DNA from 2 places in the Vibrio coralliirubri genome. Region 2 is predicted to be linked to the other one. Evidence: predicted binding sites of a transcription regulator. Region 2 holds the regulator's gene; the other holds the start of a gene.
What was found. The regulator MetJ, encoded in region 2, represses methionine synthesis genes. The targets are predictions, from matches to a motif close to TTAGACNTNTANANGTCTAA.

Region 1 (3,319 bases), 1.1 Mb from region 2:
TGGTTGTGGTTGGCAATAACGGTAAACCCAACACCTCAGACTGATGAGCGGCACGCTCTGCGTATGGAGCAGTGCGCTCTGCTAGTGCTTTGGTAATCGTGCTAAGACGAGCTTGTACCTGAGGCTTGTTCACATGAGTCGCGCTCTTGCGTGCAACAATAGGTTGGCTGTAAGTCTCACACGCTAAAATGGCATTTTGGTCGCCGTCTAACGCCGCACCCAATAAGCTCACCTCTGTCACTTTCTGTTTTGCAAAGGCAAACCAACTCTTCACTTCTTCGCTAAGCGTCTCTTCTAACTCAAGGTCAACCGGGCTATGCAGCAGTGAACATGAACTTGCGACCCATAGTTTATCACCTAGCTTTTCTTTCACGGGTTGCAGCAACTCAAGCTGCGCGGCTAAGTCAGCTCGCCAAACATTGCGTCCATTGATTGCACCTGCAGAAAGCACCCAATCTTCAGGTAGCTTATTCACCACTTGATCAAGTTGCTGCGGTGCGGCAGCCAAGTCGATGTGTAAGCCGTTGACGGGCAGTTCTACAATTTTATCTAACGTGTCAGTCACAGAATCAAAGTACGTAGTAAGGAGTAGCTTCACATCGCCTTGAATCACCTGATAAGCCAATTTGAATGAATCTGCCCACTTAGTTTCAAGTTCCAGAGAAAGGATAGGTTCATCGATTTGAACCCACTCAACACCCAACTTGGCCAGTTTTGCCAGAATCGCTTGGTAAGCTGTAAGCAAACGTGGAAGCAAGGTTAAACGGTCAAAGCCCTCTTCCACTTCTTTGCCGAGATATAAGTAAGATAATGGGCCTAGAAGAACTGGCTTCACTTTATGCCCCGCTTTAATCGCTTCACTCACTTCGTCAAACAGTTGTGGCCAGCTCACTTCAAAGGTGTCGTCTTTACTGAACTCAGGAACAATGTAGTGATAGTTAGTGTTGAACCACTTGGTCATATCTGATGCTGCTGCACCATCTTTAGCGCTTTCAGTTCCGTGTTGACCGCCACAACAGGTGGATTGTGTTTGAGATTGACCACGACCAACTCGAAATAAAGTATCTAAGTCTGGAAAGGCTTTTTCGTCTTCGCTACCACCAGCGTGTCGCTTAGGTACATGGCCTAGAAGTAACGTCGTAGTTAGAACATGGTCGTACCATGCGAAGTCACCCGCAGTTGCAAAGCTTAGATTCGCGTCGGCTTGTACATTCCAGTTACGATTTCTCAATTCGCTGCCGAGCTGCTTGAGCTCAGATTGATCAATCTCACCGCGCCAATACTTCTCTAATGTGAATTTAAGTTCGCGTTTTTCACCGATACGTGGGTAGCCAAGAATATGCGTTGTTGTCGTCATGAGCCTGTTCCTTATTCAATATTTGTTAGTTTCTGTTCAGACTGCCTGTCATGGTTTTTACTTTCACAAAAAGGCGTCTGGATGGCTAAACTATCCACCTAATCTGAACGATGAACAACGTCCAAATATTCATCTTGTTTATTAAAAATATTCATCTTGAACGGAACGAAGATGAACAAACCAAATCCATCTGGACATCTAGACGTTTACAAATGATAAAAAAACCCGTAGGGTGATTATTAAGAAATATTGAATTGGCTTAGGGAATATGAGGAATACTCATGATAGAGCTTAAACACCTTCGAACATTAACTACCTTAAGAGACAGCGGCTCACTGACAGCGACTGCAACCTCTCTTCACCTGACTCAGTCGGCACTTTCACACCAATTGAAAGACCTAGAGGCACGTATTGGTGGTCAACTTTTCCTGCGTAAAACTAGGCCAGTGAAATTCACCTCTGAGGGTGAGATCTTGCTTAAGCTCGCAGATGAGATACAGCCAAGAATCGCTAAAGCAGAGAATGAGTTGGCGAGCCTGAAAGAGGATGTGAATGGTCGATTGCACATGGCGATTGAGTGTCACTCATGCTTCCAATGGCTAATGCCCGCTTTGAAGGAATATCAAGTTGCATGGCCAAGCGTGACCTTAGATTTCTCGTCAGGTTTTGGTTTTGAACCGCTACCGGCATTAATGGCTGGTGAACTCGACTTGGTGATCACCTCAGATATACAGCCTCGTTCTGAAGTTCATTATGAACCGCTTTTCGATTTTGAGATGCGCCTTATCACCGCGATCAACTCGCCTTTGGCCGATAAAGCGAGCATTGATCCGCAAGATCTTAGCGATCTCACTATGCTCTCCTATCCTGTTCAAAAACAACGTTTAGACGTCGTGAAACACTTTTTGCAACCTGCTGGTGTGGAACCTAAGAAGTGGAAACAAGCAGACAACACCTTGATGTTGGTGCAAATGGTATCAGCGGGTTTAGGGGTCGCGGCATTACCAAACTGGGCGATCAGTGAGTTCTCAAGACAAGGTTTGATAGCCAGCAAGCCGTTAGGTAAAGGGCTTTCAAGAAGACTATTTGCAGCGGTAAGAAACTCAGAAAAAGACAAACGTTACCTACAGGCTTTCTTTAGCACAGCAAGACAGCAGAGTAAGAGTCACTTAGATGGTATCGAGGTCGTTTAAGAGGTTCATTATTGGGCTAGCTTAAGCCATTGTTAAATCGGATAGACAAACGCCAGAAACAAAAAAAGTCACAGATAATCTGTGACTTTTTAGTTTCAGTACCGATAATTTTCGATATCTGTTGATTCGCGAAAATAGCCTATCTTGGATAAGACTTAAACTGGTTAGTCAATGGGTCGTATTGATAGCCAAGCATATCGAGCTTGCCCACGACACTTTCTATATCCATTTCATACATACTGATCAGCTCTTCAAAGCTATCGCACTCTAGGCGAAGTTTTTCATTCACGATTCCCAGCAAGATAATGCTATCGAAACCTTTGACGTTGCTTAAATCCATCTCGTACTCCTTACGAACACACCGACTAGAATTAAGTTTAGAACGCTTACCAACGCCATGCTAAAAAACTGATCACACTTCTTAAAGAGAATGCGTGATTAATGAGCGTACGTAATTAATGAAAGTGCGCGGTTAAAGTGCCCAAACTGGCGTTAAACCGACAGCCGCAGCCAATAACATCAGTAACGAAATCGTCAGTTGCAGTTTTTCAGGGGTTTTAACGAACAGTAAATGCCAACACCAAACCACGATAGCGGAGATTAACAAAGCAAAGCTGAACAGTAGCGTTGAAATCACAGGCTCTAGTTGAGCTTCAGACAGAGAATAAACACTCACGACTGTCGCCAAAACCACCAACATCCCCGTCAGCACACCAACAACGGGCAGAACTCGGTGAAATGCCTGTAAGCGCGTTCTTGCAATCGTCAG
Region 2 (3,319 bases):
AACTTGTTCTTGCGGCAACACATTTGAGTTCAACTCAACGCTAGCAAAAGAATCAATCCACCTAGACGTATGTGACAAATGTCACCCGTTCTACACTGGTAAGCAACGTATCGTAGATACTGGCGGCCGTGTTGATCGCTTCAACAAGCGTTTCGGTGCTCTTTCTAGCAAGAAGTAATTCTCGCTATTTAGACATGAAAAAGGACACTTCGGTGTCCTTTTTTGTTGCCTGCAATTTGAGAAAGCACTGACTTTCATTCAAGCTTCAATCCCGCCTCACGATAAGTTGCCTACCTTTCTATTGCAGGGCAATTCCTTGCGTATCTCTCTGCACCAAAATTCAGCTCGAAAGTTCAACAAGCGATAGTAATTTCAACTGCTCACTGGTCTTATTAGTAGTGAAATCTCGTTTTTTAATGAGACAGAGGCTCCAACCACCTAGGAACTTTGAAGTACATCCATTAACATGAACAAGATCCCCCAAATAATAATATCCTAGGAACCTACACCTATGTCTGAAGACAGCAGCCAAGCTCAATCCTCTCAAGAATTATCACCTCAAGAACAATTCCGTCAGCAAGCTCTTGATTACCATGAGTTCCCAATTCCAGGCAAAATTGCCGTAGAACTGACGAAGCCTGCAAACTCTGCAGAAGACCTAGCACTTGCATACAGCCCAGGCGTGGCTGAGCCTGTTCGCGAGATCGCACAGAACGTTGATAACGTTTATAAGTACACAGGTAAAGGCAACATGGTTGCAGTTATCTCTAACGGTACAGCGATTCTTGGCCTAGGTAATCTTGGCCCTATTGCTTCTAAACCTGTTATGGAAGGTAAAGCGCTCCTGTTTAAGCGTTTTGCTGGTTTAGATTCTATCGATATTGAAGTAAAACACCGCACAATCGATGAGTTCGTTGATACGGTTGCGAATATCGCAGATACATTCGGCGGTATTAACCTAGAAGACATCAAAGCACCAGACTGTTTTGAGATTGAACGTCGCCTGATTGAACGTTGTGATGTTCCGGTATTCCACGATGACCAACACGGTACAGCGATTGTAACGGCAGCGGGTATGCTGAATGCGATCGAACTTCAAGGTAAGAAACTTGAAGAGTGTAAGATCGTTTGTTTAGGTGCTGGCGCAGCAGCGGTTGCTTGTATGGAGCTACTGATTAAGTGTGGCGCTCAGCGTGAAAAAATCTACATGCTTGACCGTAAAGGTGTGATCCACACTCGTCGTGATGACCTAAACGAATACAAAGAGCTGTTCGCAAATAACACTGACAAGCGCACGCTTGAAGATGTTATCGAAGGCGCTGACCTGTTCTTGGGTGTATCGGGTCCTAACCTACTGCCTGCTGAAGCACTAACGCTGATGGCTGATAAGCCAGTTGTGTTTGCATGTTCAAACCCAGATCCAGAGATCAAGCCTGAGCTTGCACACGAAGTTCGTTCTGACCTAATCATGGGTACAGGCCGCAGTGATTACCCTAACCAAGTAAACAACGTACTTTGTTTCCCATTCATTTTCCGTGGTGCACTAGACGTGCGTGCGAGCGAAATCAATGACGAAATGAAGCTGGCGGCGGTTAAAGCGATTCGTGAACTAGCGAAAGAAGAAGTTCCAGCTGAAGTACTAGCAGCTGCGGGCGAGACTGCACTGGAGTTCGGTAAGGGTTACATCATTCCTAAGCCAATGGATCCACGTCTACTTCCACGCGTAGCACGAGCAGTTGCGGAAGCGGCTGTTGAATCTGGCGTAGCTCGTATCGAGATGCCTGCTAACTATATGGCTTAATAGCTGTTGCTCTATTGAGCGAAAAAGAATAATAAAAAACCGACTCATAGGAGTCGGTTTTTTTATGTCTATCATTCACAGCGTAGTCATAAAAACGCAATGCGTGATGTGATAAACAGGGTCAGCTATAACGAATCAATAATGAAGGCAGTGACTGAATTGTTTTTATTCTTCGTCAAACGCTTCGAACTCGATACCCATTTCTGTCATCAGTTTTTTCACTTCAGCAGGGATATCGTCAGGACGATCTTTACGAAGGTCTTCATCCGTTGGTAGTGGTTGGCCTGTGTACGCATGTAGAAAGGCTTCGCACAGTAGCTCACTGTTTGTTGCATGGCGTAGGTTATTAATCTGGCGGCGAGTACGCTCGTCAGTAAGAACCTTTAACACTTTTAGAGGGATAGAAACTGTAATTTTCTTTACTTGTTCGCTTTTCTTTCCATGCTCAGCATATGGGCTTATGTATTCACCATTCCAGTCGGCCATTGCGTACCTTCATCACTTTAGTTGTTAGAATAAATTAATAGTGGTGATTTTAGCGGGATTTACTGCCATAAGCAAAGACATATAGACGTCTAGAAGTGTTGACGTCTCACGTTTATGAAAGTAAAGTGAATAACATATATCTAACACAGCCGCAAAATGCCGACAAGCCGCTGTGATTCTCAGACGCAAAACTTGTAAGGAAGCACCTATGAGCAGCCGGAAGCCAGCAACAATCGCAGTACGTACTGGTATCGAGTCAGACACGCAACACCATGCCGTTGTCCCACCCATTTATCTTTCGACTAACTATGGGTTTCCCGCTTTTGGTGAAGTGCCAAAGTACGATTACACCCGTTCTGGTAACCCAAATCGTGGTTTATTAGAAACGGCACTGTTTGAGCTTGAATCAGGCAAAGGCGCGGTTGTGACTAACTGCGGTACTTCGGCGCTTAACTTATGGGTTTCGGCTTTCTTAGGCGGCGATGATCTTATTATTGCACCGCACGACTGCTACGGCGGTACTTACCGTCTGTTTAACACTCGCTCGCTAAAAGGTGACTTCAAAGTTCTGTTCGTTGATCAATCGGATCAAGCGGCACTGGATGCAGCGATCGCGCTTAAGCCAAAATTGATCTTAATTGAAACCCCATCGAATCCACTGGTTCGTGTGGTTGATATTGCAGAAACTTGCCGCAAAGCGAAAGAGGTTGGTGCTCTGGTTGCTGTCGACAACACGTTTTTGACGCCTGTGTTCCAAAAGCCTTTAGAGCTGGGTGCTGATTTTGTTATCCACTCTACAACCAAGTACATCAACGGACACTCAGATGTGATTGGTGGCGTTGTGGTTACTAAGACAGAAGAGCACGCTGAAGAGCTAGCATGGTGGGGCAACTGTATTGGTGCGACCGGCACACCATTTGATAGCTACATGACTTTACGTGGTATTCGTACGCTAGGTGCGCGTATGCGAGTTCACGAAGAAAGCTCGCGTGAGATTCTAGCGTCTCTGCAGCAACAAGATCTCGTTGGCAC

Region 1: metE (5-methyltetrahydropteroyltriglutamate--homocysteine S-methyltransferase) is a predicted target of MetJ. The motif match lies at 1,548-1,567, and genes of this name have one in related genera.

Annotation. Positions count from the first base shown of each region.
Region 1 is NZ_AP025470.1:1,326,321-1,329,639, reverse strand. It holds gene metE (5-methyltetrahydropteroyltriglutamate--homocysteine S-methyltransferase) at 1-1,357, opposite strand, end outside; gene OCV20_RS06225 (LysR substrate-binding domain-containing protein) at 1,639-2,550, shown strand; gene OCV20_RS06220 (DUF4250 domain-containing protein) at 2,690-2,890, opposite strand; gene OCV20_RS06215 (hypothetical protein) at 3,023-3,319, opposite strand, start outside.
Region 2 is NZ_AP025470.1:245,846-249,164, forward strand. It holds gene rpmE (50S ribosomal protein L31) at 1-178, shown strand, start outside; gene OCV20_RS01125 (malic enzyme-like NAD(P)-binding protein) at 512-1,801, shown strand; gene metJ (met regulon transcriptional regulator MetJ) at 1,967-2,287, opposite strand; gene OCV20_RS01135 (O-succinylhomoserine (thiol)-lyase) at 2,496-3,319, shown strand, end outside.